2 regions of the Ideonella sp. FW305-24 genome follow, and region 2 is predicted to be linked to the other one. Evidence: predicted binding sites of a transcription regulator. Region 2 holds the regulator's gene; the other holds the start of a gene.
The links. The regulator FNR, encoded in region 2, switches genes on or off when oxygen is low (the NO sensors DNR and NnrR bind a similar motif). The targets are predictions, from matches to a motif close to TTGATNNNNATCAA.
Positions count from the first base shown of each region.

Region 1: nifA (nif-specific transcriptional activator NifA) is a predicted target of FNR. The motif match lies at 12,058-12,071, and genes of this name have one in related genera.

Region 1 covers NZ_JBYTAI010000001.1:1,044,981-1,059,137, forward strand. Annotated here, with positions in the region: gene AC3WR5_RS04595 (SIR2 family NAD-dependent protein deacylase) at 1-280, opposite strand, end outside; gene AC3WR5_RS04600 (DegT/DnrJ/EryC1/StrS family aminotransferase) at 304-1,452, opposite strand; gene AC3WR5_RS04605 (hypothetical protein) at 1,530-1,826, opposite strand; gene nifT (putative nitrogen fixation protein NifT) at 1,836-2,054, opposite strand; gene AC3WR5_RS04615 (cysteine desulfurase family protein) at 2,093-3,271, opposite strand; gene AC3WR5_RS04620 (DUF3024 domain-containing protein) at 3,289-3,648, opposite strand; gene AC3WR5_RS04625 (nitrogen fixation protein NifZ) at 3,645-3,938, opposite strand; gene AC3WR5_RS04630 (nitrogen fixation protein NifZ) at 3,965-4,300, opposite strand; gene AC3WR5_RS04635 (4Fe4S-binding leucine-rich repeat protein) at 4,293-5,078, opposite strand; gene AC3WR5_RS04640 (hypothetical protein) at 5,075-5,731, opposite strand; gene AC3WR5_RS04645 (HesB/IscA family protein) at 5,763-6,167, opposite strand; gene AC3WR5_RS04650 (4Fe-4S binding protein) at 6,189-6,383, opposite strand; gene nifB (nitrogenase cofactor biosynthesis protein NifB) at 6,429-8,015, opposite strand; gene AC3WR5_RS04660 (response regulator) at 8,259-8,681, shown strand; gene AC3WR5_RS04665 (DUF6976 family protein) at 8,723-9,706, opposite strand; gene AC3WR5_RS04670 (hypothetical protein) at 9,719-9,934, opposite strand; gene nifA (nif-specific transcriptional activator NifA) at 10,135-11,883, opposite strand; gene AC3WR5_RS04680 (RrF2 family transcriptional regulator) at 12,106-12,693, opposite strand; gene AC3WR5_RS04685 (ferredoxin family protein) at 12,704-12,994, opposite strand; gene AC3WR5_RS04690 (FAD-dependent monooxygenase) at 13,045-14,157, opposite strand, start outside.
Region 2 covers NZ_JBYTAI010000001.1:199,309-213,465, forward strand. Annotated here, with positions in the region: gene AC3WR5_RS00855 (sulfite exporter TauE/SafE family protein) at 1-628, opposite strand, end outside; gene hemN (oxygen-independent coproporphyrinogen III oxidase) at 636-2,069, opposite strand; gene fnr (fumarate/nitrate reduction transcriptional regulator Fnr) at 2,190-2,930, shown strand; gene AC3WR5_RS00870 (hypothetical protein) at 2,989-3,309, opposite strand; gene AC3WR5_RS00875 (nitrogen fixation protein FixH) at 3,284-3,517, opposite strand; gene ccoG (cytochrome c oxidase accessory protein CcoG) at 3,541-5,016, opposite strand; gene ccoP (cytochrome-c oxidase, cbb3-type subunit III) at 5,037-5,975, opposite strand; gene AC3WR5_RS00890 (CcoQ/FixQ family Cbb3-type cytochrome c oxidase assembly chaperone) at 5,972-6,166, opposite strand; gene ccoO (cytochrome-c oxidase, cbb3-type subunit II) at 6,180-6,800, opposite strand; gene ccoN (cytochrome-c oxidase, cbb3-type subunit I) at 6,811-8,241, opposite strand; gene ccoS (cbb3-type cytochrome oxidase assembly protein CcoS) at 8,326-8,475, opposite strand; gene AC3WR5_RS00910 (heavy metal translocating P-type ATPase) at 8,489-10,732, opposite strand; gene AC3WR5_RS00915 (P-loop NTPase family protein) at 10,870-11,388, opposite strand; gene AC3WR5_RS00920 (TRAP transporter large permease subunit) at 11,400-12,680, opposite strand; gene AC3WR5_RS00925 (TRAP transporter small permease) at 12,697-13,257, opposite strand; gene AC3WR5_RS00930 (fumarylacetoacetate hydrolase family protein) at 13,307-14,157, opposite strand, start outside.

The DNA of each region.
Region 1 (14,157 bases), 850 kb from region 2:
AAGGCTGGGGCGTGGCGGCAAAGGCCTCGTTCATCGCGGTGACCAGGGTCTTGCGGTGCTTGAAGTTCTCGATGAACTGGGCCACTGCGGTGAGCCGGTTGCGGATCTTGCCGGGCACCGAGGTCTTGGCATTGAGGAAGCCGGCCAGCGCCAGCGGCGTGGCGGGCACTGGCTGCGTGGGGCACAGTTCCAGCACCAGCGGGCCGAGATAGGGGGCGAGCTGGCCGGCAGCCAGGCCTTCGATCAAAGCCGCAGGAAGGGTGTGAAGCGGGTCGGACATGGCGATGCTTTCCAAAGTCGGTGTCAGTAGATGGCGGCGCCGGCGCCGACGTTGACCGAGCTGTCCTTCATCGTCTTGACGATGAACTTGACATGGTCGGCCTCAAGATGGGCGTGGAATGGCAGCGAGACGGCCCTGTCGGCAATGCGCTCGCACAGCGGGAGCTGGCCGCGCTGCCAGCCTTGCTGGATGTAATGGAACTGCTGGTGCAGCGGCTGGCAGTAGAGAACCGTCTCGATGTACTGCGCGGCCATGTCGTCGATGATCTGCTCGCAGGTGCTGACCGAGAAGCGCTTGCCCAGGTGCACCGTGTAGAGCATCCAGTGCACCTCGTCGACATCCGGCGCGATGTACGGCGGCTTGATGCCCTCGAAGCTCTGCATCTGCTCCTGGTACCAGCCTTCGACCTGCTTGCGCGTGGCCAGCAGTTCGTCCAGCCGGGCCAGCTGGCCGGCGGCGAGTGCGGCGGTGAGTTCGCTGAGGCAGGCTTGCGTGGGCACCCTCGAGCCGACCGAGACCGACCGCCGGTCGCGCAGCGAGCGGGCGCGCAGGTAGCGCAACTCGCTGGCCAGCGCGTCGTCGTCGGTCAGCACCATGCCGCCTTCGCCGCAGCACAGGGCCGAGGGCTGCGAGAAGTCGAACACCGACAGGTCGCCGAAGCTGCCCACCTGCCGGCCCTGGTAGCGCGAGCCGATGGCCTCGGTGGAGTCCTCGATCAGCGCCAGGCCGTGGGCGTCGGCCAGCGCGCGAAACGCTTTCCACGCAGCCGGATGGCCGTTGACATTGCCCACCAGCAAGGCCTTGGTGGCCGGCGTGATGCGGGCCTCGGCGCGCACCGGGTCCAGGCAGCCGGACCAGTAGTTGATGTCGGCAAACACCACCCGCGCGCCGACCAGCGCCACGGCGTGCGCCACCTGGTGCCAGCCATAGGGCGAGGCGATCACCTCGTCGCCCGGGCCGATGCCCAGCGCGCGCAGCGCCAGCCAGGTGCCCAGCGTGCCGCTGGCCACGGCCACGCCGTGCTTGCGGCCCACGCGCTGGGCAAAGCGCTGCTCGAAGTGCTGCACCATGGTGCCGGCCGACAGGCTGGGCTGGGACAGCGCCGCCTGCACCAGTTGCTGCTCGACCTCGCCGACGTCTGGCGCCGACAGCAGCAGCCAGTCGTCGGGCAGTTGCAGCTCGGGCTCGTCTGCCTCGGCCACTGCCGCGTGCGGCAAGACGACCATCGGGTCCATCAACTCGGGCGCGTTCATGCCGGCCCCCTGTCGATACATGCCGGAGCCCTGTCGGTCAGGAACAGCCCGGCGGCCTGCGCCGGATCCTGGGTCACGGTCCAGCAGTGGCCGTCACTGGCGCCGTAGTACAGGGCGCGGGTGGGGCCCAGCGCGGCGGGGGTTTCGTCGCGCATGTCCAGCGCGTCGACCACCACCACGCGCAGCGGCGCGAAGCGCTGGCGCAAGGCCTGGGCGGCCTCGCGCACGGTGGCGGCAGCCTCGGCCAGGCCCAGGGCTTCGGAGGTGGTGGCGGGGTCCATGAGGGTGCCCATGGGACGAACTCAGTCTGCGCCGCCGGACAGCCGGCGCGCCTCGACGGTGATGGGCAGCGAGGTGCCGGCCGCCATCTCGGGCAGGGCCAGCACCCAGCCGTTGGCCAGCGTGACGTTGCCGCCCCACAGCTCGGGCGCGTCCTGCGAGACGATGGGCTCCTCCAGGTCCTTCTTCGGCACGTAGGCGGAGAGCACCCCGGCGGAACTGCGGCGGATCATGACTTTCATGGGGGATCTCGGGTTGGGGTGACGGACAAGGAAGAAGCTCAAGCGGGCACGGCCTCGGCAGGCGCCGGGCTGGCCTCTGGCAGCAAGGGACCGATGGCCTGCACGGCCGCGGCAATGGCGCGGGCGACATCGGCCTCGCGGGTTTCGCGGCCCAGCGAAAGGCGGATGCCGGCGCGCGCCAGCGGCGCCGGCTCGCCCATGGCCAGCAGCACATGCGAGGGCTGGGTGCCGCCGGCCGAGCAGGCCGCGCCGGACGAGGCCAGCACGCCGGCGCGCTCCAGCTTGCCCAACACCTGCTCGGCATCGAGCTGGCCAAAGCGCAGGCAGCTGGTGTTGGGCAGTCGCTCGGCCAGCTCGCCGTAAAGATGCAGGCCAGGCAGCGCGGCGCGCAGGCCGGCTTCGAGCTGCTGCTGCCGGGCGCGCAGCTGGGCCAGGTCATCTGCCAGCGTGCGCAGGCAGCGCTGGGCCGCGGCGGCAAAGCCCAGCGCCGCGGGCAGGTTCTCGGTGCCGCCGCGGCGCTGGCGCTCCTGCCGGCCGCTGATCAGCGCGGGCCAGCTCAGGCCCTTGCGCACCACCAGCGCGCCAATGCCCTTGGGGCCGTGCAACTTGTGCGCCGAGACGGACCACAGGTCCGCCCCGCTGCGGTCAAAGCGCTGCAGGCTCTTGCCCAGCAGCTGGGTGGCGTCCACATGCAGCAGCGCCCCGGCGGCATGCGCCAGCTCGGCCAGCGCCTCGGTGGGCATCAGCACGCCGGTCTCGTTGTTCGCGCCCATCACGCTGACCAGCGCCACGTCGGGGCCGATCAAGGCCTTGGCCGCGTCCAGGTCCAGCCGGCCCTGGCGGTCCACCGGAATCAGGTCCACCGCATGGCCCTGCCCGCGCAGCCGCTCGGCCAGCGCGAGCAGGCCCGGATGCTCCACCGCGCTCAGCACGAGGCGCTGCCGACCCTGGTTCCGCCCCAGGGCGAGCGCCCCCAGCACGGCCATGTGGTTGGCCTCGGTGGCCCCGCTGGTGTAGACCAGCTCGGCGCCCTGGCAGCCGATCAGGCTGGCCGTGCGGGCACGGGCGTCGGCCAGCGCGCGGCGCGCGGCCTGGCCGCTGGCGTGGGTGGAGGAAGGGTTGGCCCACAGCGTGCGCAAGCCGTCCAACATTTCCTCCACCGCTTCGGCGCAGGGTTGGGTGGTGGCGTTGTGGTCCAGGTAGAGCCAGTCAGGCATGGTGCGCTCTCCGTGTCTCAAGGCCAAAAGATTCGCTCGGGGTCTTGCTGCAGGTGCAGCAGCACGGCGGACAGGCTGCGCTCGTGGTGGCGCAGTTGCCAGCAGTCCTCCGCATGGTCGCGGGAGAACAGCAACCAGCCCCCGTCGTCCGAAGGGGCCAGCCAGGCAATGTCGATCTCGCCACCGGCCTTGTCGACATTGCGCGAGCAGTTGGGGCTGACGACTTTCCAGCCCTGCCCTTCGGCCAGCACGCGCGGCTGCACGTACTTGTAGCGAGCCCGCAGGGCCAGTGCCCGGCGGATGCGGCGCGCATCCAGCGAGGCCACCGCCTCGACAGGCGCGCCAGGCTGGCGTTCTCGGGCCCGAAGCGCGCTCACAGAGGCACCTCTTCCAGCGTCGGGGCCGGCGATGGCAGCGCGCAGAAGTCCGCACCCTCCACGGCGATCTCGTCTTCCAGGCAGCCGATCACGGCCACACCGAAGTCCACCATGTAGACCGGCTCCTGGCTGTCCACATGCTGGCCGACCTGGACGATCTCGCCCGGCCCGCCGGCCACCACCAGCAGCTGGTCTTCTTCGGCCTCGGGGTGGCTGCCATCGTTGTAGAGGTCGACCGCGGCGATTACGGCCTGGCCCCATTCGTAGCAGGGAAGACGTTGGTCCATCATGGCGAAGCTCCGTTGAGGGGAAAAGTTCAGCGCAGGCTTTGCAGCTCGGCCACGCGATCGCCGAGCTGGGCGAGCACCTCGTCGGGCAGGTGATCCAGCGTGCACAGTTCCTTGGCCCGCATGCCCACACGGTGGCCCGAGTCCACGAACTCCACCGCGTAGATGTAGAACTGCTGCAGGAAGGTGCCGATGGAGGTGACAAAGCCGATCTCGCCCTTGTTCACCAGCACCTCGCCAATGTCCCGGCCGTTGTAGGTGCCGTCATTGCGGATCACGGTGCGGCTGATCACGCGCTCGCCCATGGCAAAGCGCGGCGGCTGGGCCACCTCGATCACGTCATCGTCGCGGTTGATGTCAGCCATGCTGGGCCTCCTGGCTGGCCAGCGCCGGGCTTTGCATCAGCCGGGCACGGGCACGTTCACGAATCTCTGCATCGGGGTCGCAGGCCAGGCGCGCCAGCAGCGAAGGCGCCGCCCGGCCGGCCACCTCCCAGCGCACCAGCAGGTCCGGGTCGTCCGCGAAGACCTGCAGCAGCGGCACGGGCAGGTGCTCGGCCACGATGCGGCGCACGTCGGGCTCGCGGTCCTCCACCATGCGCCACAGCGAAGGCATGCGCACCCGCCGGGCCACCTCTCGCCGTACGGTCAGGTCCGGGTCGCTGATCAGCAGCGGCAGCAAGGCCTCGGGCAGGCGGCGGGCCACGGTGGCGCGCACCTGGTAGTCCTCGTCATGCAGCATCGAAGCCAGTTGCTCGGGCGCCAGGCGCTGGGCCACGCGGATGCGCACCTCGCGGTGCGGGTCGGTGCGCATCTGCATCAGCTGGCGCTGCGGCAGGCGCAGGGCCAGTTGCAGGCGCACGGTCTCATCGGGGTCGTCCATCAGCGGCGGCAGGCAGAACAGGTCCGCGTAGCGGGCGGCGATGGCGCGCACCTCGAAGTAGCCGTGGCCCAGGTGCTGGGCGGCCAGTTCGGGGTGGCTGCGGAAGAAGCGGTCGATGCGGCGGGCGTAGGCGTCCTGCATGCAGGACACACCAGGCTCGCAGCCGCCTTGCGAACGCAGCACGGCGTGCGGGCAGCTCGCACAGTCCAGCGCGCCGCCTTCCCAGTGCAGGGCCGGGATGTCCTGCCAGGATGCGGTCATGAGCGCCCCCGCACGGCCGCCCGAAGGGGAGCGCGCCGTCCCTCTTGGAGGGACCCGCGAAGCGGAGGGTGCACCAGTGAGCCCTGTCCCAGGCTGGCGGTGGCCGCCACGCGCGCCCAGGCGGCGGCGCCGAACACCGGCAGCGCCGGGCCGTCATCGTCACCCTCCAGGCCTTGCCGCTGCCGCACGGCTTCGAGCAGGGCCGCGCCCACGCAGTCCTGCGGGTCCAGGCAGCGCAGCTTGGCCAGCGCATCGCGGGCCTCCACCGGGTCGTCCATGCGCAGGCTGAGGTAGGCGTAGCCCTTCAGCACCCAGAGGTAGAAACGCGTGGCGGGCTCATCGCGTGCGCCGGCCAGGGCCTGGTCGGGCACCTCGCGCCAGAGCGCCGGCAGGCCCAGTGCGCCCGCACCCACCACCAGGGCCTTGCGCGCCACGGCCCGCGCCAGGCGCAGGCGGTGGCTGTAGAAGTAGTGGCGATAGAAGGCGATCAGCACGGCCGGATGCTCAGGCGCCAGCACGCAGGCCCGCATCAGCGCCGCCATCACCTGCAGCGAGTCGCCCCGGGCCGCGCCGGCCTCGGCCAGCGCCTGCTGCGCCTCGGGCGGCAAGCCGCCGCCAAGCACGGCGTCATCGAAGTCCAGGCGGCTGTCCATGGCGGTGGCGTCCGGGGTGGCGAGGCTGCGCTCAGTGGCTGGACGTAACCGGCGGACGCCGGGCGATGGAAGCCACCGAGACGGTGGCCTGGGCGGGCGCTGCGGCGCTGTCGCCGGACGTGGAGCAGCCGCAGGCGGCAGCGTTCGGGTTGAAGAAGGTCAGGCCGCTCTGGGTCGGCGTGTCGGCGAAGTCCACCGTCACCCCGTCCAGCATCAGCCGGCTCTCGGCCGGCAGGAAGACCTTCACGCCGTTGACCAGCAACTCGCTGTCGCCCTGCTGCGCGGCAGGCACCACGGTGAACTCGCTGTTGTAGCCCGAGCAGCCGCCAGGCGACACGCTCAGGCGAAAGCCGCCCGAAGGGTGCTCCGAAAAACGCACCATGCGCTTGATGAATTTTTCGGCGGCGGGGGTGACGGTGACGTTCGGTTGGATCATGAGGTCTCCTTTGAAATCGGGTCAAGCTGCTTTGATGCAGTTGTCGACAGGGCAGACGGCAACGCATTGCGGCGAGTCGAACTGGCCTTCGCACTCGGTGCATTTGTTGGGGTCGATGATGAAAGTGCCGCCCTTTTCGCGGATGGCGACGTTGGGGCATTCGGGCTCGCAGGCGGAGCAGCCGGTGCACATGGAGGCGATGATCTTCAAGGCCATGGAAAGAACTCCTTCGGGCGGGGGCTGGAGGGATGGAAATGCTGCTCAGGCAGCCTGTTCGGTGGCGCTGGAGAAGGCGCCCTGGCGGATCTGCGCGTCGCCTCGCGCCTGGTGCTTGACCTGGCCGGTGGCCACGCGGCTGCGGTAGTCCGCGAACCAGGACAGCGCGGCCTTCTCGATGAACTCGTGGGCATAGGCGTCCACCGGCTCGATGCCGGCGGCACTCAGCTCATCCTTCGGGCAGGCGCCGATCTTGGAGACCAGCACCGCGTGGCAGTCGTTGATGGCGTTGACGACCGAGGGCAGCGCCTCGTCTTCGCCGTAGCCGCCCTGGCAGTACAGGTCCACCCGGCGGTGGCCCACGAACAGCGCCTGGCTCTTGCTCACCTGGAAGATCTGGAACTCGGTGGCGTGGCCGAAATGCTGGTTGACCTTGCCATGGCCTTCGGTGGCCACGGCCACCAGCACGGTCATGTCCGGGTCCACGCCATCGTCCACGCCGGCGGCTTCCAGCGCGGCCACCTTGGCCGCGTGCTGGGCCTGGCGCTCCACTTCCACGGCGTCCTGGTAGCGCTTGCGCTTGTCCAGGTCGTAGACGACTTCCATCTCGTCGATCTTGTCCAGCGTGAATTCGGCGCTGCGGTCCTCGCCCAGCAGGCCGACCGCGTCAGCCCGGCACTGGCGGCAATGCCGCATCAGGTTCGCGCCCCCCATGCAGGCGTCCTGCACGGCCTTGAGCTCCTGCGCCGATGGGCCGCGCTGGCCGGTCAGGCCGAACACCGTGCCGTGCTCGGGCTCGCTGATCAGCGGCATGATGTTGTGCAGGAAGGCGCCGCGCTTCTTGACCTCGCGGTTGACCTCGATCAGGTGCTCGTCGTTGATGCCGGGGATCAGCACCGAGTTGATCTTGGTGAGCACACCACGCTCGGTGAGCATCTCCAGGCCCTTCATCTGCTGCTGGTGCAGGATGGTCGCGGCCTCGATGCCAGTCACGCGCTTGTGGTCCCAGAAGATCCACGGGTAGATCTTCTCGCCCACCGCCGGGTCCACCATGTTGATGGTGATGGTGACGTGGTCGATGTTGTACTTGCAGATCTCGTCGGCCATCTCGGGCAGCGCCAGGCCGTTGGTGGACAGGCACAGCTTGATGTCCGGCGCCTGCTCCTGCAGCATGCGGAAGGTGTCGAAGGTCTTCTTCGGGTTCGCCAAAGCATCCCCGGGGCCGGCAATGCCCAGCACCGTCATCTGCGGGATCTCGCTGGCCACGGCGACCACCTTCTTCACCGCCTGTTCAGGCGTGAGCTTCTGGCTGACCACGCCCGGCCGCGACTCGTTGCTGCAGTCGTACTTGCGATTGCAGTAGTTGCACTGGATGTTGCAGGCCGGCGCCACGGCCACGTGCATGCGGGCATAGTGGTGATGCGCCTCTTCCGAGTAGCAGGGGTGGTTCTTGACCTTGTTCCAGATCTCCTCGGGCATGTCGCCAGGGCCTCCCGAAGAACCACAGCTGGCCTTGCCCTCGCCGCCCGTCGTGCCGCAACCGCCGGACGCGGCGGTCTCCAGGATCTGGCTGACGGCCTGGCGGGATTTGCCAAGTTGAGAAGCATCTACATAGGCGGTGTTGGTTGACATCGGCAGGCCTCTTGAATCGGGGGTGGATGGCCCTCCATTGCGAGACGCGTGCCAGCGTGATTTCCTTTTGAATCAACCACTTGCGTGTGTCGCATGGTGTGGGGATGCCGACAAACCAGACACGTCGTGGAGCGACACACCGGCCTCGTCCGCGGGCGCTTCCCGGCAGCGCGCCACGGCATGGGGACGGCATGGCAATTGCAGCCGGCACGCCCTACCGCTTCATTCCTTCAGGAGACCGTCATGCAGATTGGTGTGGACACCCAGCGCGCCGTGGAGACCAAGCGCGCCTTCATCATCGACAGCGACGACATCAGCGCCATGGGCCTGCAATTCATGCTGGCTGACGAGCTGGAGGTCAATGTCGTGGCGAGCAGCGCCGAGGCGATTGCGCGCGCCGCGGGCGCGCCGCTGGACGTGATCCTGCTGGGCGCCAGCGTGATCGAGGCCGAGGGGGCTCAGGTGGTGAGCCAGCTGCTGGCCGCGCTGCCCGGCGTGCCGGTGATCGCCTGCGGCCCGGCCGGCGATGCGGGCGTGACCGAGGCCCTGGCGCTGGGCGCGCGCTCGGCCATCGTGCGGCCGTTCAAGCTGGAAACCGTGCGCCAGCGCGTCAACGCGCAGATCGGGCGCCGGGCCGTGTTGACGATTCCGGTGGTGCGCGGATAGGTGATGGGACCGGGGTCAATGCCCGGCCCATCCCGCAATCGTCAGTCGACGCGGATCATCACCATGGTCTGGTTGAGTAGCTGATAAGCAATCTCACCGAAGGTGGCCGGACCTTGCACGCCCCCGATGGCCTTGCCCTCGAGTTCGCCGAAGACGAAGTTCAGGATGCAGTTGCAGCCCATCACCACGCCCTTCGAATCGACCTCGGCCAGGCGCGTGCGAAATGCTGCGGCATAGTCGACCACCGGCTTGGCGAAGCGATAGTCCACGCCCGTGAACACAGGCGCGTACAGATTGACGACCCCTTGCGCGTCGTCGATGCCCTGCAGCGAGACGTTCAGGTGCGCGCCAGCGAAATCACCCACCATCGGCAGCTTGCCGTGGTCCAGGCCGACACGGCGCACATAGTCGACAAAATTCACGCGCTCGCCGTTGACCTCGCACTCGCGCACATGGAACGAGGTGTCATTGAAGCGCAGCACGTCGCCACTGCCGGGCTCGAACAGATTGACGATTTCCAACGACACCATCTTGTCTGCCGGCAGCTCGACATAGGCCACGACCGCGCGATCCTCGTGCTTGGCGGCACTGCGCCCGTCGTAGACCTTTGGCGTCGCGCGCGCCAGGTCGGAGAGGTGCACGCCGGCAATCCAACCCACCGTGGGCTTGAGGAAGGCGTCTGGGTAGTTCGCGGCCTCGGCAGAGAAGCGCTGGAGCGTCTGCCCGCCCGCCGGGATGATGGTCAGCGAGAAGCCGTTGTCCGGCGCATGGCCGACGATGCCGGCCAGTTCGTCGGCACCATAACAAGCAATCCGGACCTGACCGATGTGCGACAGGTCGGTGACGAACACCCTGTCATCGGTCACAACGGTGCCGCCATCGGCGACCATGAAGTAAGGAATCGTGCCACCGATCCAATTGCCTGCGGGCAGTTGGTCAAGTGCGGCCTCCGGGCCCGCCACGCTCAGTGGCACACCGCGGCGGATGAGTGCGGCGGCGGCCGCCACAGTAATCAGTTCATTCATGGCGGTATCCGATCAAAGATGGGTGAGTTGCTGGATTTCATTGGGGAGGACGCGCTCCCACTTGGCGAAGAACGCGTGAAGCTCGCTCGCCTTGACCGAGAGCGGATCGGTGCTGCGCTGAAGTCGCTTGGTCAGCAACTGGATGCCCAAGTGCTGGGTTTTCAGATTTGCCAGGGCACCGCCTGCAAGGCGTTGCCAGCAGGCGTGTGTGATCGTTGGAACAGCCATGATGTGCCTCCTTCTAAGGATGTTGTCCGGATGCGTGATGTCGCTTCGCTGGGGGACATCGGGCATATCGTCGCGGGGGGCCGACGAGTTGATGGGTCAGTCCAACAAACAGACTCGCTCTTGCGCCAGATCAAATGTCGAACGATTTCGGCGCGGTGAGGTGAACGCAGTCACCGCGCGAGCACCACCGGCGCCGCCGCTCAGAGCTTGCGCACTTCAATGCGGTGCTTCTGCAGGGCATAGCCCAGTTGGCGCGGCGTGACCTTCAGCAGCCGCGCGGCCTTGGCCTGGACCCAGGCGCATTGCTCCATGGCCCAGATCAAGCGCTCGCGTTCACCGTCCGGCGGCTCGTTGCCGAACTGGCGCTCCGTGCCGTTGAGGTGGGCCGTCGGACCGATGCGCAGCACCTCGTCGTCCAGTTCGCCCGCGTCGAAGTCCTCGTCCTCCGGTTCGATATCCGCCGGGCGCACGGGCGCAGGCAGGCGGGCGTCGCGCGCGCCGGGCCGGCCGGTGCCGGGCACCGGCCCGCTCATGCGGATGGGCGCCACGGCATCGTCCTTGTCCAGGTGGTGCAGGGTCTGGGTCAGGCAGCGGTTGTGCCGGCACGGGAAGGCCAGGCCGCGGATCACCTCGCCCTGCACCATTGTGGCGGTGCGCTCGATGCAGTTCTCCAGCTCGCGGACGTTGCCTGGCCAGTAGCAATGCGTCAGCACCTCCATCGCGTCCGGTGCGATCTTGAGCTTGCGGCGGTTGTCCTTGTTGTAGCGCTCCACGAAGTGGGCGACCAGCGGGGCAATGTCGTCGCGGCGGTCGCGCAGCGGCGGCAGGAAGATGGAGACGACGTTGATGCGGTAGTAGAGGTCAGCCCGGTACTCGCCGCGCTTGACCATCTTCTCCAGGTCGCGGTTGGTGGCGCAGATCAGCCGCACGTCCACCTTGATCGAGCGGTTGCCGCCCACGCGCTCGAACTCTCGCTCCTGCAGCACGCGCAGCAGCTTGGCCTGGAACGAGGGCGAGATGTCGCCCACCTCGTCGAGGAACAGCGTGCCGGTGTGGGCCTGCTCGAAACGGCCGCGCCGGTCGCCCACCGCGCCGGTGAAGGCGCCGCGCTCGTGGCCGAACAGCTCGCTCTCCAGCAGCGACTCGGTGAGCGCTGCGCAGTTGACCTTGATGAAGGGCGCATCCTTGCGCGGCGACAGGAAATGGATGGCCCGCGCCACCGCCTCTTTTCCGGTGCCTGATTCGCCGCGCAACAGCACCGTGGCGCGCGAGGGTGCTGCCTGGTGCACCTCGCCGAAGACCTGCTGCATTTCCTTGGACACGCCCACCACGTTGTCCAGCGCGTAGCGGCCTCGTGGCTCGGGTGCCAGGGCCTTCTGCAACCGGGTGGTCTCGGTCTGCAGGCGCTGGTGCTCCTCGGTCACCGCGCGCGCCAGCACGATGGCCTGCGCCAGCAGCCCGGCCACCATGTGCAGCAGGCGCTGGTCGTCCGACAGGCGCGCATTGCCCTGGACCTCGCGCTGCGCGGCCAGCACGCCCAGCACCGTGTGCTCGGTCTTGATGGGCTCGACCTGGAAGGACATCATCTGCCCGTCGCGCTGGCTGAAGGCACCGGTGCGGTCGATGAATTCGGCCGACTGGGTGACGTCCGGCACCGTGACTGGCACGCCGGAGCGGAAGGTGCGGCCGATCACACCCTCGCCGCGATGCCAGACACCGCGCGCCAGTTGCTCACGGTCCAGGCCCACGGCGCTGTGCACCCGCAGCAGCTCGTCGTCCTCGTCGACCAGCACGATCATCGCGCGCGACAGTCCGATGTGGGCCGTCAGCACGTTGAGCACCTCGCGAAAGCTGCGTTTGAGGTCCAGCGAGGCGCCCAGGATGCGGCAGATCTCGTAGACCGTGATCAGCTCCACGTGGGAGCGATCTTCCTGACTGGTGCGGGCCATGGTCCACCTCACTCACGGTTGCGCACCGGGTGCATGCATGTCGACGCACACCGGTGCATGTTCGAACGCCACGAGGCGCAAATGCCGGCGGCGCGGGCCGCTGTGTCTCGCGCTGCAAGAAATTGGCCTGTTTGCCCTCGGCGCAGGCGCCTGCGCGCGGCTTTGGCACGCGGGCTGATGCACATCAAGGAAATGCCATTTCGCCAGCCATGCCGGCCCAGGTCACAGGCAGGCATTGGCCAATGCGAAGACCGAGTTCGGGCCGCGCGGCAGCCGCGGTGGGCGCGGGCCGCCGGTGCCGCCCAACAAGGATGCGCCCGCCAGCCCGGTGCCGGCACCAGCCTCGTGCTGCCGCGCCTGCATGGCGGCCCGCTGCGCGTCCACCAGGGCCAGCAGCGTGAGGTCCGACAGCCAGGCCATGGACTGGGTGTTGAACGCCTCCCAGAGCGCCTGGGTGCAGGCCTCCATCGGGCTGGCAGGCCGGCTTCCGGCGCCGCCAGGCACGGTGCCCGTCCGGTCTTCTTCATCGAGGAACGGCGCCGCTGTGGGTGGCTCCACCGCGCGCACGATGTCGGCCACGCTGATGGTGCCGGCCGGCCTGGCCAGCACGTAGCCACCGTCGCGCCCGCGCAGCGAGCGCACCAGGCCGGCCCGCCGCAGCTTGCCGAACAGCAGGTCCAGGTAGGACTTGGAACTGGCCGGCTGCGGCTGAAGGCGATGCAGCGGCACCGGCCCGCCGCGCGAGCTGAGGGCCAGCTCGATCATCGCGGCCACCGCGCGCGAGGCCGAGCCGCTCAGGCAGCGCTGCATGGGGTAACGTTCATCCGAACTTGAACAGCACACCGTGGCCGCCGCGCGGGTACTCCCAGGCGACGTTGGCGTGTTCGGTGCAGATCACGCGGCAGCTGCCGCATTCCAGGCAGCCGTCGGTGATCAGCGTCACGGCCCCGTTGCCCTCGGCCTTGTAGCAGGCCGCCGGGCAGACGAAGGTGCATTGCTGCGCTTCGCATTCGTTGGCGCAGACGGCGGCGTCCTTGATCTGGATGTGCGGCCGGCCGGGGTCGACCTTGTAGCGGTTCTGGAACAGCTTGTCTTCGACATTGACGGTCATGGCGGCCTCTTGCGTCGGATGCGTGGTGTGGGGTCGGTGGGAAGGCAGGCTCAGCGCGTGGCGCGCCAGAGCCGGAAGGCGTCGCCCAGCAGGCCGCGCAGGCTGCGCGCCGCCGTGAAGCTGCCCATCACCTCGCGTTGCTTGGTCATCTTGTCCACGCCGTCCACGGTGAACAGGGTCTTGGCGGCGTTGTTGACCAGGCCGGGGTAGGCAGTGAAGAACTGCGGGCTCTTCTCCAGCACCTCGGGCAGCCGGCGGTACTTCTTCAGGTCCTTCATCACGAAGCTCTGGTCCAGCGCGTCCTTGTAGGCCTTGAGCGTGCGCGCGCTCATGGGCTTGCCGGCGGCCTTGGCCTGGATCACCGTCTCGGCAGCCAGCCGGCCACTGGTCATGGCCAGGTTGGAGCCTTCGCGGTGGGCGGCATTGACGAAGCCACCCGAGTCGCCCACGATCATCCAGCCCTCGCCATAGACCTTGGGCACCGCGTTGAAGCCGCCTTCGGGGATCAGGTGGGCGCAATACTCCTTCATCTCGCCGCCTTCGATCAGCGGCGCGATGGACGGATGCTGCTTGAGCTTCTCGAGCAGCGCATACGGCGCGGTGCGGTTCGGGTTGGACTTGAAGTCGGCCAGCATGCAGCCCACGCCAATCGTCAGCGAGTCCTTGTTGGTGTAGAGGAAGCCGGTGCCCACCATGCCTTCGGTGACCGAGCCCATCATCTCGATCACCACGCCCTCTTCCTCGTTGATGTTGAAGCGGGCCTGGATGGTCTCTTCCGGCATGAAGAGGATCTCTTTCACCGCCAGCGCCACGTTCTTGGCCGACAGCTCGCCATGGAAGCCGGCCTTGCGCGCCAGCGTGGAGTTCACGCCGTCGGCCAGGATCACCACATCGGCGAACACGTCGCCGCCCAGGCGGTCGCAGTGCACGCCCATCACCCGCTCGCCATCCATCAGCAGGTGCTCCACCGTGGTCTCGCAAATCAGCAGCGCGCCGGCCTCGCGCACCTTGGATGAGAACCACTTGTCGAACTGCGCGCGGATGATGGTGTAGCGGTTGTAAGGCGGCTTGTTGTAGTCATCGCTGCGGTAGTGGGTGCCGACAAAGCTGTGCTCGTCCAGCATCCACATGCGCTGTTCGATGATGTGGCGCTCCAGCGGCGC
Region 2 (14,157 bases):
AGCCCAGCACCAGGCCGGCGCCGGCCATGCGGTAGCCCCAGGCCTGCGCCAGCACGGGCGAGACGCGCTGGCCGCGCCAGCTTTGCCAGCGGGTCCACAGCCAGGGCGCCAGCGCCAATGCGGGCATGGAGCCCAGCGCAAACGCGGCCATCACCAGCGCACCGCCCAAGGCATCGTTCGCCAATGTGGCGAGCAACAGGCCGGCCTGCAGCGCGCCGCAAGGCAGCGCCACCCAACCCAGCCCGGCCAGGCCGGCGCGCCAGGGCCGGCGGCGGCCACCCACCCAGCGCACCGGACTGGCACCGTCGCGCAGCAAGGCAGCCGGCAAGCGGCCGGTCAACAGCCACCACAGGCCCAGCGCCAGCAGCGCCAGGTGCAGCGCCACCCACAGCGGCCGCAGCGCCGGCACGGCCTGGCTCCAGGCACCCAGCGCCGCCACGCTGGCCGCCGCCAGCGCACCGCCAGCCATGTAGCCCACGAGCCGGCCCAGCTGGAAGCCGGCCAGGTTGCGCCCGCAGCCACCGGTGAGCGCCGCACACGGCCCGGCGCACATGCTGGCGCAATGCGGCGAAGCGGCCACGCCCATGGCCAGGCCGGCAAGCACCAACGGCAACACGGCAGCGGTCATCAGGCGCTCAAATCATCCTGGAGAAACGCTCGCGCTGGCGGTCGGTCTGCAGGTAGCGGTCGAAGACCATGGCCACTGCGCGCACCACATACCAGCCGGTGGCGGTGACCTGCAAGGCATCCGGCTCAATCTCGACCAACCCTGCCTCGGCCAGCGGCGCCAGCTGCTGCAGCTCGGTGGCGAAGTAGCTGCGCATGTCCATCAGGTGGGCCAGCTCGATGGATTCGAAGTCGACCCGGCCCTGGCACATCAGCGCCATGATGACGGCGCGGCGCACCAGGTCGTCCCTCACCAGCGCCACGCCGCGCTGCACCGGCAGTTCGCCCTGGCGCAGCGCGTCGTAGTACTCGGGCAGGGTCTTGGCGTTCTGGTGGTAGCTCGCGCCCACGCGGCCGATGGCCGACACACCCAGTCCTATCAGGTCGCAATCGGGCTGGGTGCTGTAGCCCTGGAAATTGCGGTGCAGCCGACCTTCGCGCTTGGCCACGGCAAGAGGATCGTCCGGCAGCGCGAAGTGGTCCATGCCCACATAGGTGTAGCCGCGACCCAGCAAGCCGGCGATGGCACCGCCCAGCATTTCCACACGTTGCGCGGCGCTGGGCAGCTGCAGGGTGTCGATGCGGCGCTGCGGCTTGAAGCGCTGCGGCAGGTGGGCATAGGCGTACAGCGCCAGGCGGTCCGGCCGCAGTTCGCCGATCTGCGCAATGGTGCGCGCGAAGCTGGCCGGCGTCTGCTGCGGCAGGCCGTAGATCAGGTCGGCATTGATGGAGGCGAAGCCCAGTTCGCGCGCGCTGACCATCAAGGCTTTCACGCTTTCGAACGGCTGCACGCGGTGCACCGCCTGCTGCACCTGCGGATCGAAGTCCTGCACGCCGAAGCTGATGCGGTTGAAGCCCAGTGTGCGCAGGTGGGCCAGGCGCTCGGCGCTGACGGTGCGCGGGTCGACCTCGATCGACAGCTCCGCCCCTTCGGTGAAGCCGAAGGCTGCGCGCAGCGAAGCCAGCAGACGGCCCAGCTCCTCGTCGGACAGGAAGGTCGGCGAGCCGCCGCCCAGGTGCAGCTGCGAGACCAGCTGCGAAGCCGACGGGCCGTCGCCCAGTGCGGCGCGCACCAGGCCGATCTCGGTGTCCAGCGCCTGCAGGTATTCGGTGGCGCGCTCGTGATGGCGGGTGATGACCTTGTTGCAGGCGCAGTAGTAGCAGACCGACTCGCAGAACGGAATGTGCACGTAGACCGACAGCGGCCCGCCCAGCGCCGCGCCGCCGCCGCGCAACGCCAGCGCTCGGCGGCACTCGGCCGGGCCGAAGGCTTCGACGAAGCGGTCTGCCGTGGGGTAGGAGGTGTAGCGCGGGCCGGGGGCGTCGAAGCGCCGCAGCAAGGCCTCGGGCAGCAGCGGCGACGCCTGCTCTGCGCCAGCGGAGGTCGACGAAAGGACTGTCATGCCCGGCATGCTGCCCGGCACCGGCCTTGGCCGGCTTGATCTGGCGCAAGCGCCCACAGCAGCCGGGCTTGAACAATCAGGTCCCGGACCTTTGTTGTCTCACATCAAGACTGCCCCGCCATGATTCCCCTGACCGATGCCTGCGCCGCCCAGGCCAAGCCCAATGTGGCCTGCTCACACTGCAATCTGCGCGAGCTGTGCCTGCCGGTGGGCATTCCGGAAGACGAACTGCAGCGGCTGGACGGCATGGTCGCCACCCGCCGCAGCGTGCGCCGCGGCCACACGCTGTTTCGCCACGGCGATCCGTTCGAAGCGGTCTACGCGGTGCGCACCGGCTTCTTCAAGACCCGCATCACGCCCGAAGACGGGCGCGACCAAGTCACCGGCTTCCAGATGGCGGGCGAACTGCTGGGTCTGGACGGCATTGGCAATGACCACCATGCCTGCGACGCCGTGGCGCTGGAAGACTCTCAGGTTTGCGTGATTCCCTACAGCCAGCTCACGCAGCTCTCGCGCGAATTCCCCGGCCTGCAGCGCCAGTTCCACAAGATCATGAGCCGCGAGATCGTGCGCGACCATGGCGTGATGCTGCTGCTGGGCAGCATGCGGGCCGAAGAGCGCCTGGCAGTGTTCCTGCTGAACCTCTCGCAGCGGCTCAAGGCGCGCGGCTTCTCGCCGTCTTCGCTGGTGCTGCGCATGACACGCGAGGAAATTGGCACCTACCTGGGCCTGAAGCTGGAGACCGTGAGCCGCTGCTTCTCGAAGTTCCAGGAAGACGGCGTGCTGGCGGTACGCCAGCGGCAGATCGACGTGCTGGACCCCGAGGCCTTGCAGCGCCTGGTAAACAACGCGCACGGCTGATCCAGCCGAGCCGCGGCGGTGCCACCCCCCTGCGTGACGGGCTCCGCGGCGCCAGCGGTCATTCGGGCGCCGCCTCGCGCTCGCGCCGCAAGCCGCCCACCAGCCACAAAGTAGCGGCCGACGAAATGGCGGTCGTGACCCAGAAGACCAGGAATGCCAGCGAACAGATGGCGTTGCGCGACCATTCGGATTCGCCGCTGCCTGGCAGGTCGTGCACGCTGCCGGGGTCCACGAAGGCGAACATCAGGCCGGCGAGCAGGCCCGCCATCACGAATGCAGGCCAGAGCACCAGCAGCAGCCTGCTGCGAAGCCTGGGCCGGAAAGCGACGGTGCGCTCCTCCGGCTCGTCTTCCTCAACGGCGTGTGGGGCTGGCAGCATGATTGCGCGCCTGCATGGCATCGGTCGTGGCCCCCTGCTCTGCGCTGCCCGCCTCCAACAGCGGCCGGTCCCGGCCGTGCAGCGCCAGGCCGAAGGTGGCGAAGCTCGCCACCACCACGAGGGCGGGGCCGCCAAACACCATCCAGGCAGTGGGCACCCGCCACCAGGGCAAGGTCGGTTGAAACTGTTCGATGGGCCTTGCCTTCATGGCTTGTCTCCTTGTTGGCGGAATCAGCGGGGGATCACAAACGAGGACTTTTCGCTCACCGCGGCACCCGCGGCGCCCAGCGGCGACACCTCGAAACGGATCGGGTGGGCGCCCGGTTTCAAGGCCGCCGCCTGCTCGGGCGGCACCCGCACCGCGAGCGTCACCCAGCGGGCTTCGGCAGGCAGCAGGCTGACCTCCGGGCTGCCGGACAGCACAGCGCCGGGAATGCCCTGCACTGCCACGTGATAGCGCTGTGGCTGCTCGGTGGCATTCATCAACTGCAGCCGGAAGACGTTCTCGACCAGGCCGTCTTCAACGATGCGCGCCAGCGTGGCGCGGTCGCGCACCACGTCCACCTTCAGCGTGCGGCGCAGACTGAGGCTGGTGACAAACGCGACGGCGATGACGATCAGCACCGCGCCATAGATCAGCACCCGGGGCCGCAGCAGGTGCGGCAGGTCAAGCGCTGGCTTGGGCGGCTTGGTGAGGTCCGGATGCGGTTCCTGCCGGGCCAGCGCATTCTGCGTGGCATAGCGGATCAGGCCGCGCGGATAGTGCATCTTGTCCATCACACCGTCGCAGGCGTCGATGCAGGCGGTGCAGGCGATGCATTCGTACTGCAGCCCCTCGCGGATGTCGATGCCGGCCGGGCAGACCTGCACGCACAGGCTGCAGTCGATGCACTGGCCCAGGCCGGCGCTCGCCAGGTCGGTGCCGCGGGCGCGCGTGCCGCGTGGGTCGCCGCGAGCGCTGTCGTAGCTGACGATCAGCGTGTCCTTGTCAAACATCGCGCTCTGGAAGCGCGCGTACGGGCACATGTACTGGCAGACCTGCTCGCGCAGGAAACCAGCGTTGCCGTAGGTGGCCAGGCCGTAGAAATTGACCCAGAACCATTCCCAGGGGCCGAAGTCCAGCGTGAAGGCCTCGGTCCACAGGCTGTGGATCGGCGTGAAATAGCCCACGAAGGTGAAGCCTGTCCACAGGCCCAGCAGCACCCACACCACGTGCTTGCCGCCCTTGCGCCAGAGCTTGTTCAGCGTCCATGGGCCGGCGTCCAGCTTCATGCGGGCGCCGCGTTCGCCCTCGAAGCGGCGCTCTATCCACAGGAAGATCTCGGTGTAGACCGTCTGCGGGCAGGCATAGCCGCACCACAGGCGGCCGCCCACGGTGGTGAAGAAGAACAGCCCGTAGGCGCTGAGCACCAACAGGCCGGTGAGGTAGATGAAGTCCTGCGGGTACAGGACCAGTTGGCCAATGTAGAAGCGCCGCGCCGACAGGTCGAACAGCACCGCCTGCCTGCCGTTCATCGACAGCCAAGGCAGGCCATAGAACAAGGCCTGCGTGAGCCACACCATCAGCCAGCGCCAGCGGGCGAAACCGCCTTTGACCGAGCGCGGGTAGATCTTCTTCTGCTTCTGGTAGAGCGAGACCATCTCGCCCTCGCCCGCTGCGGACGCAGCGTCACCCGGGGCTGGCACGATGGGAATGACGCGGGTCATGCAGCTTGCCTTGATTTGCCTTACGGCGTGGCGGAAGTTGTGGCCGTGGCCGTCGTCACCGGGCCGGACTTGGACAGGCCCCAGACGTAGGCGGCCAGCAGGTGGATCTGCTGCGCCGAGAGGCGCTCGCCGTGCGCCGGCATGACGTTGGTCTTGCCCTTGTTGATCATCGCCACCACCGCGTCTTCACCCCAGCCGTGCAGCCAGACCTTGTCGCTGAGGTTGGGCACGCCCAGCGCCTGGTTGCCCTTGCCATCCGGCCCGTGGCAGGCTGCGCAGGCCACGAACTTGGACTTGCCGAGCTGTGCAGCCAGGCTGTCGTGCGGGCTGCCGGACAGGCTGAGCACGTAGTTCGCCACCTGGTGCACCTCGTCGGCATTGCCGACCGCTGCCACCATCGGCGGCATGATGCCCACGCGGCCTTCGCGGATGGTCTCCTCGATGCGCTCGGGCGCCCCGCCCCACAGCCAGTCCTGGTCGGTCAGGTTCGGGAAGCCCTTGCTGCCGTGCGCATCCGAACCATGGCAAGCCGCGCAGTTGTTGGCGAACAGGCGCTCGCCCACCGCCATGGCCTGCGGGTCCCGGGCCAGTTCGGGCGCAGTCTTGGCAGCAAACGCAGCAAACATCGGCGCGGTGACCGCGTTCGCTGCCGCCTGCTCTTCCTTGTACTGGCCGACGCTGCTCCAGCCCAGCTGGCCAGGCGCGCTGCCCAAGCCGGGGTACAGCGCCAGGTAGCCGGCGCCAAACACCACCGTGAGGATGAACAGCCACATCCACCAGCGCGGCAGCGGGTTGTTGAGTTCGCGCAGGTCCTCGTCCCAGACGTGGCCGGTGGTGTTGTCCTGCGCCATCACGCGGCGGCGTGCCGCGATCAGCAGCAGCGCGATGCAGGCCACCAGGCCCAGCACGGTGACTGCGGCAACGTAGTAGCCCCAGCCTGCGTTGATGAAGTCGCTCATGCCCGGCTCCCTCGCGTGTGATCTTCAGCCACCGCGGCAGCGGAGAGAGGGCCGTCATCCCCTTCAAAGACCAGGCGGGCGGCAGCCTCGTGCGCGGCGCGTTGCGCCGGGCGCCAGGTCCAGACCATCAGCCCGATGAAGAGGGCCAGGCTCAGCAGCGTCACGAGGCTGCGGATGTCGTTGATGTCCATGGTGTCCCTCAATTCACTTGACGTGCGTGCCCAGCGACTGCAGGTAGGCCACCAGCGCGTCGAGCTCGGTCTTGCCTGTCACGGCCTCGGCACTGCCGGCCACATCTGCGTCGGTGTAGGGCACGCCCAGCCGCTGCATGGCCTTGAGCCTGGGTGGCACACTGGCCGGCTCGATGGCGGCCGTCTCCAGCCAGGGGTAGGCCGGCATGTTGGACTCGGGCACCAGGTCGCGCGGGCCGGCCAGGTGCAGGCGGTGCCACTCGTCGCTGTACTTGCCACCCACGCGCTGCAGGTCGGGCCCTGTGCGCTTGCTGCCCCACTGGAAGGGATGGTCGTAGACGAACTCGCCGGCCATCGAGTAGTGGCCGTAGCGCAGCGTTTCGGCATGCAGCGGGCGGATCATCTGCGAGTGGCAGTTGTAGCAACCCTCGCGCAGGTAGACGTCCCGGCCGACCAGCTGTAGCGCCGAGTACGGCTGCAACCCGGTCACCGGCTGGGTGGTGGAACGCTGGAAGAACAGCGGAATGATCTCGACCATGCCGCCAACGGCGATGACCAGCAGGATCAGCACGATCATCAAGAAGTTGCTCGTCTCGATGCGCTCGTGGCCGCTGACGGGAGAATGGGTGCTCACAAGGCGCTCCTCAAGCTTGGACCAGACGGGGGATGGGGGACGGGGCCGGACGACCGCTGCGCACGGTCATCACCACGTTCCAGGCCATCACAGCCATGCCGGACAGGTACAACAGACCACCCAGCAGGCGGATCGCATAGAACGGCCAGGTCGCCTTGACACCTTCGACGAAGGTGTAGACCAGCGTGCCGTCGGTGTTCAGCGCGCGCCACATCAGGCCCTGCATCACACCGGCAATCCACATCGCGGCGATGTAGAGCACGATGCCCAGCGTGGCGATCCAGAAGTGCAGCGAGATGGCCTTGACGCTGTACATCTCCTTGCGGCCGTACATGCGCGGGATCAGGTAGTACAGCGAGCCCATCGAGATGAAGCCCACCCAGCCGAGCGCACCGCTGTGCACGTGGCCAACCGTCCAGTCGGTGTAGTGCGAGAGCGCGTTCACCGTCTTGATGGACATCATCGGACCCTCGAAGGTCGACATGCCGTAGAAGCTCAGGGCGACGATCAGGAACTTCAGGATCGGGTCGTCGCGCAGCTTGTGCCAGGCCCCCGACAGCGTCATCACGCCATTGATCATCCCGCCCCAGCTCGGCGCCAGCAGCACCAGCGAGAACAGCATGCCCACGCTTTGTGCCCAGTCGGGCAGCGCGGTGTAGTGCAGGTGGTGGGGGCCGGCCCACATGTAGGTGAAGATCAGCGCCCAGAAGTGCACGATGGACAGGCGGTACGAGTACACCGGCCGCTCGGCCTGCTTGGGGATGTAGTAGTACATCATCCCGAGGAAGCCGGCAGTCAGGAAGAAGCCCACGGCGTTATGGCCGTACCACCACTGGATCATGGCGTCCTGCACACCAGCGTAGGCCGAGTAGCTCTTCCAGAAGCTCACCGGCATGGCCGCGCTGTTGACGATGTGCAGCAGCGCGACAGCCAGGATGAAGGCGCCGAAGAACCAGTTGGCCACGTAGATGTGGCGCACCTTGCGCACACCCAGCGTGCCGAAGAAGACCACCGCATAGGCGACCCACACGACGGCGATCAGCAGGTCGATGGGCCACTCCAGCTCGGCGTATTCCTTGCCCTGGGTGAAGCCCATCGGCAAGCTGATGGCGGCCAGCACGATCACCGCCTGCCAGCCCCAGAACACGAACTTGGCCAGCCACGGCAGGAACAGCGGCACCTGGCAGGTGCGCTGCACGACGTGGAAGCTGGTGGCCATCAGCGCACAACCGCCGAAGGCAAAGATCACCGCATTGGTGTGCAGCGGCCGCAGCCGCCCATAACTGAGCCAGGGGATGCCGTAGGTCAGGTCAGGAAAGGCCAGCTGGGCGGCGATCAACACCCCCACCGTCATGCCCACCACGCCCCACAGCACCGCCGCCAGCGCAAATCCACGCACCGTTTCGTCGGTGTAGTTCACCGTGCCGGGCGTCTCGCGCATTGCCACCATCAGAGTCCTCCGATCCCAGTCGAATGTCGACAGAAGGATTCTTTGCTGGCCGCCCCCCTCGGGGCTTGATGCTTGTCAATCGGGGGCGCGGTCGTCCAGCAGAATCTGCTCGCCTTGCTGTTCCAGGTCATCGAACTGGCCGCCCTGCAGCGCCCAGGCGAACACGGCCAGCAGGCCCAGCACCAGCAGTGCCGAAAGCGGGATCAGGAGGTAGAGGATGTCCATTGGATGAAGCCGCTCAACGGGCCAGGCGCAGCGCATTGAAGACGACGACCAGCGAGCTGCCGGCCATGCCGAGGCCGGCGGCCCAGGGCGGCAGCCAGCCCAGCAGCGCCAGCGGCACGCTGGCCGCGTTGTAGGCCACGGCCCAGGCCAGGTTCTGGCGCATCACGCGCCGGGTCTTGCGCGCGAGTTCGCGCGCCGAGGCCAGGTCCTGCAGGCGGTTGGAAACCAGCACCGCGTCTGCCTCGCAGCGGGCCACACCAGCGCCCTCGCCCATCGCCACCGAAACATCGGCCTGCGCCAGTACCGGCGCGTCGTTGATGCCGTCGCCCAGCATGGCCACGCGCAGGCCGGCGGCCTGGGCTTCGCGCACCACCCGCAGCTTGTCTTCGGGTGCCATGCCGCCGCGCCAGTCGGCCAGGCCCACGCTGGCGGCAAAGCGGCCGACCCGCGCCGGGTCGTCGCCAGACAGCAGCAGCACCTTCAATCCGCCCTGCTGCAGCTGCCGCAGGCAGTCGACCACGCCGGGCCGCGGCTGCTCCTGCAACTCGAAGCAGGCCAGCGCCTGGCCGTCCACGCTCAGCGTGGCGGCGCCACGCTGCTGGGCTTCACTCGCCAGCGCACCCGCCCAGCCGGCCACACCCAGCCGCCAGGCCCGGCCCTGCGCGTCCAGCGCCTGCAGCCCCTTGCCCGCCACTTCCGAGGGCGACTGCCAGCAGCCGCCATGCGCAGGTCCCGGTGCTGCGGCCACCAACGCCCTGGCCACCGGATGGCTGGACCAGCCGGCCAGCGACGCACCGATGCGCATCAGCGCAGCGTCGTCCCAGCGCGCATCGGGCGCGAGGCGCTGCAGCCGCAGCGTCTGCTGCCGCGGGTCGGTCAAGGTGCCGGTCTTGTCGATGCACAGCAGCTGCACCCTGGCAAGGCCGTCGATCGCGTCCAGCCGGCGCAGCAGCAGCCCGCGGCGGCCCATGGCACCGGCGGCGGCCAGCAGCGCCGATGGCGCCGCCAGCGCCAGCGCACACGGGCAGGTGACGATCAGCACCGAGACGGCCACCCACACCGCACGCGCGGGGTCAATGGCCTGCCAGGCCAGCGCCGCTGCGCCGGCCACCAGCAGCACCGCCCACAGGAACGGGCCGGCCCAGCGCTCGCTGCTGGCCAGCGAGGCTGGCCGCAGCGTCTGGGCCTGGCGCATCAGCCCGACGATGGCCTCATAACGGGTGTCCGCCCCCACGCGCTCGACCCGCATCAGCAAGGCCGCATGGCCGTTGACGCTGCCGGCCACCAGACTGTCTCCAGGCGCCTTGGCCACCGGCGTCGACTCGCCACTGAGCAGCGATTCGTCCACCGCCGTGTGGCCCTCCAACAGCACACCGTCGGCCACCAAGGCCTGCCCGGCCGGTACGCGCAGCACGTCGCCCCGCACCAGTTGGTGCACCGGCACCGTCTCCACGCTGCCGTCTGCCCGGACCCGAAGCGCGCGCTCAGGCAAACCAGCCAGGGTGTCTTCGAGCGCAACGGCTGCACGGTGCCTGGCCTGCATCTCCAGCAGCCGCCCGCCCAGCAGGAAGGCCACGAACATGGTCAGCGAATCGAAATACACCGCGTCGCCGAACAGGCCGCCCGGATCGAAGGTGGCGCCGCTGCTGCCGATGAAGGCCACCGCGATGCCCAGCGCCACAGGCACGTCCATGCCAATGCGCTTGTTCTGCCAGGCCCGCCAGGCGCCGCGGAAAAACGGCGTCGCGGAAAACGCCATCACCGGCAGTGCCAGCAGCCAACTGCCCCAGTCCAGCAAATGCTTCAGGTCCGGTGCCAGCTCGCCGGGCCCCGCCACGTAGGAGGGCGTGGCCAGCATCATGATCTGCATCGCACACAGGCCGGCCACGAACAGCCGCCACAGCGCCGTGCGTGCCTCGCGCTGGCGCAGCGCACGCGCGCCGGCCGCCGTGTCCGGCACCGCCTGGTAGCCAGCACGCTCGATCGCCCGGATCAGCGCCGGCACGTCCGTGCGCGCGCCGTCCCAGCGCACCGTGGCGCAGGCCGACACGGCACTGACATGCGCCTGCAGCACGCCGTCAACCTGGCGCAGCGCGGCCTCGATGGTCATCGTGCAGGCCGAGCAGCTCAGACCACCCAGGCGCAGTGAAGCCTCGACCGGCTGCGGCGCCACGTCCGGCGCAGCCACATGCTCCGGGCCACGCTTGGCTTGTGCACCCGGCCAGAAGTCTGGCCCACCCTGGACCAGCGGTTTCATCATGCAAGCTCCCGCCAACACTGGGCGGACATCGCCTGAATGCATGCTGGACGTGACTCGCATGCTGAGGCAACGGGCCGGTTCAGCGCTTGCGCAAGATCAATCCAGCGCCGCGAGACGAAGCGCCGCGCGGGGCCTTACATCAGGCCGTGAGACTTCAGTCCTGCCAGCACCCGCTCGACCCGCGCCTCCACCGACAGGTCGCCATGAAGTGCCAGCACCGGGCAGGTCCTGTCCGCCAGCCAGGCCCGGTGCTTCGCCAGGCTGCGGCCTTCCGACGGGCCTTGGTCGTACTGACCGGCCCATTCGATGAAGGCTTCATCCACTGCACCAAAACGTTGCAGTTCACGCTCGCGCAGCCGCGCCAGGCGGATGGGCGCATCCAGGTAGAGAAAGACGATCAGGTCGAATGCATCCTCGACCTCGGTGCCCCAGCCGATGATGGCGCCGCCGAGCACCGCGTGCTGCGCGGCTTGCAGGTCGCGCGAGAGCATCGCCCGCCGCGCGTCGGCCGGCCGCTTGTCCAGGAATGGGGGTTCTGGCCGCAGCCAGTAGTAGGCGTCGCCATCCAGGCAGGCCGCACCCAGTCGCTCGGCCAAGGCTGCCGCCAACATGGAAGTGCCAGAACCGGAAGCGCCGGTGATGTGGATGCGCATTCAAACTCTCATCAGCTGGCAAACCACTTCGCCGGGCCGGTGACCAGCCAGGGAAAGAAGACCATCAGGAACATCATGGCGAACTGGGCTGCCATGAACGGCAGAACACCACGGGTGACTTCGTCCATTTTCATGCGGCCCACGCCGGCCACCACATTGAGCACCGTGCCCACCGGCGGCGTGATCAGACCGATCGCGTTGTTGATGATGAACAGCACGCCGAAATACACCGGGTCGATGCCCGCTGCCTTGATCACCGGCATCAGCACCGGGGTCATGATCAGGATGGTTGGCGTCATGTCCATCGCCGTGCCCACTGCCATCACCAGCGCCATGATCGCGATCATCAACAGCGTCTGGTTGCCCATGAACGGCTGCAGCAGCGAGATCATCTTGCTCGGAATGTCTGCCACGGTGATCAACCAGGCGCTGACCATCGCCGCGGCCACCAGGAACATGATCACGGCCGTCGTCTTGGCCGCGCTGACGAACACCTCGCGCAATTGGCGCAGGCTCATCTCGCGATACACCAGCGTTGCGACAAACAGCGCATACACCGCGGCAACCACTGCTGCCTCCGTCGGGGTGAACACGCCCAACTTGAGCCCTGCCACCACGATCACCGGCAGCACCAGCGCCCAGGTCGATTCCTTCAGCGCGCTCAAACGCAGGGCCAAGCTGGCCTTGGGCGGCGGCGGGACGTTTTCCTTCTTCGCCACCCACCACCAGGCGAGCGCGATGGACAGGCCCATCAGCAAGCCGGGCACGATGCCGGCCAGGAACAGCTTGCTGATCGACACATTGGCCGCCACACCGAAGACCACGAAGCCGATCGAGGGTGGGATGACCGGGGCGATGATGCCGGCCGAGGCGATCAGGCCGCCAGCGCGAGCCTTGTCGTGGCCGGCTGCCACCATCATCGGAAGCAGCAGCGAAGCCAGCGCCGCCGTGTCAGCCACCGCCGAGCCCGAGAGTGCAGCCAACAGGCAGGCCGCCACAATGGCCACGAAGCCCAGTCCGCCACGCTTGTGACCCACCAGCGCCAAGGCCAGGTTGACGATGCGCCGGCTCAAGCCGCCGACGTTCATGATCTCGCCAGCGAGCATGAAAAAAGGCACCGCCAGCAGCGGAAAGCTGTCGGCGCCATTGACAACGTTCTGCGCCAGGATCTGGGCGTCAAACATGTCCAGGTGAACCATCAGCGCCATGCCTGAGAGCAGCAGCGAATAGGCAATGGGGATGCCCAGCGCCATTGCAGCGAGCAAGGCACCCAGGAAGATGAGAACCGTCATGATGTGTGTCCGCTGCTCAGTGCTTTTTGAAGGTCTGGCTGCGGTCGAGCTGGAGTTCTTCGATCTGCGCCAGATCCTCCGACTCTTGCACCATCACCAGTTCGGACTCGCTCAGCCGGCCCGAGACGGTGCGCCAGAATTCGCCCAGCAGCATCAGCCCGGTGGAGACGGCGAACACGATCCCAGCAGCGTAAAAGATGGCCACCGATGCGCCCGTGACCGGGGCTTCGACGTCCCAGTTGATCCTGGCTTGCTGCCAGGAGCCCGACAGCAGCAGTGCGGTGGCCCACAGCATCAGGATCTGGCCAAGTCCCAGGCAGATGCGCTTGCCGGTAGGGCTCAGCCGCGAAGTCAGCATGTCCGAGCCCAGATGGGCGCGCTCGCGCACGGCGACGGCCGCGCCCAGGAAGGTCAGCCAGACGAAGAACCAGCGCGAGAGTTCCTCCGAGACCGCGATGCCGGAGTTGAATGCGTAGCGCAGCACCACGTTGCCAAACACCAGCAACACCATCAGCGCCAGCAAGGTCACCAGCACCCATTCCACGCCGCGGCAATAGCCGTCGAGCAGTTTCTTCATCATGTTGTCTCCGTGACGGTCTTTGCCGTCGCCATGTGAACGGGCGGTTTCAGAGCGTGCCGTCCTTCAGCAAGCCCCGCGCGGCGAGGTTGTTGATGAAGGCACGCAGGCCGAATTGCCAGGGAGCGGCCGTCTCGCTGTGGGTGACGCGGTTGTGCAGGCCGCCCAGCCAGTGGCTGTGGATGGTGACCACGTCGCCCAGCTTGTGGGTGAAGCCACTGCCGGGCTGGTCGCGGTCTTCGATGGGCGCGAAAAGAGTGCCCAGGAACAACATGAAGCCATCGGGGTACTGATGTGCCGCCAGGGTCTGCGCCACCAGTTCGCCAGGGTCACGACTGATGCTCGCCATGGTGTTGATGCCGCAAAGTTCAAAGCCGTCGACACCAGCCACCCGCAGGTGCACCGTCTCGCGCCTCACGTCGTCCAGGCTGAAACCGGCATCAAACAGGCGGATGAAGGGGCCGATGGCACACGAGGCGTTGTTGTCCTTGGCCTTGCCCAGCAGCAGCGCACTGCGGCCTTCGATGTCTCGCAGGTTGACGTCATTGCCCAGGGTGGCGCCGACGATCTGGCCACGGCCGTTGACCGCCAGCACCACTTCAGGCTCCGGGTTGTTCCAGGCCGAGTCGGCACGCACGCCGATGTCCTCGCCGCAGCCCACCGAGGCCAGCACCGGCGCCTTGGTGAAGACCTCGGCATCCGGGCCAATGCCAACCTCCAGGTACTGGGACCACAGCCCCTTCTCCTGAAGCAGGGCTTTCAATGCCATGGCCTGGGGCGACCCGGGCCGGATGTCGGCCAGGCGCTCACCGAGCAACGCATTGACCTGGGCGCGCAGGCTCTGGGCACGGTTGGCATCGCCACCTGCCTGCTCTTCGATCACCCGCTCCACCAGACTGG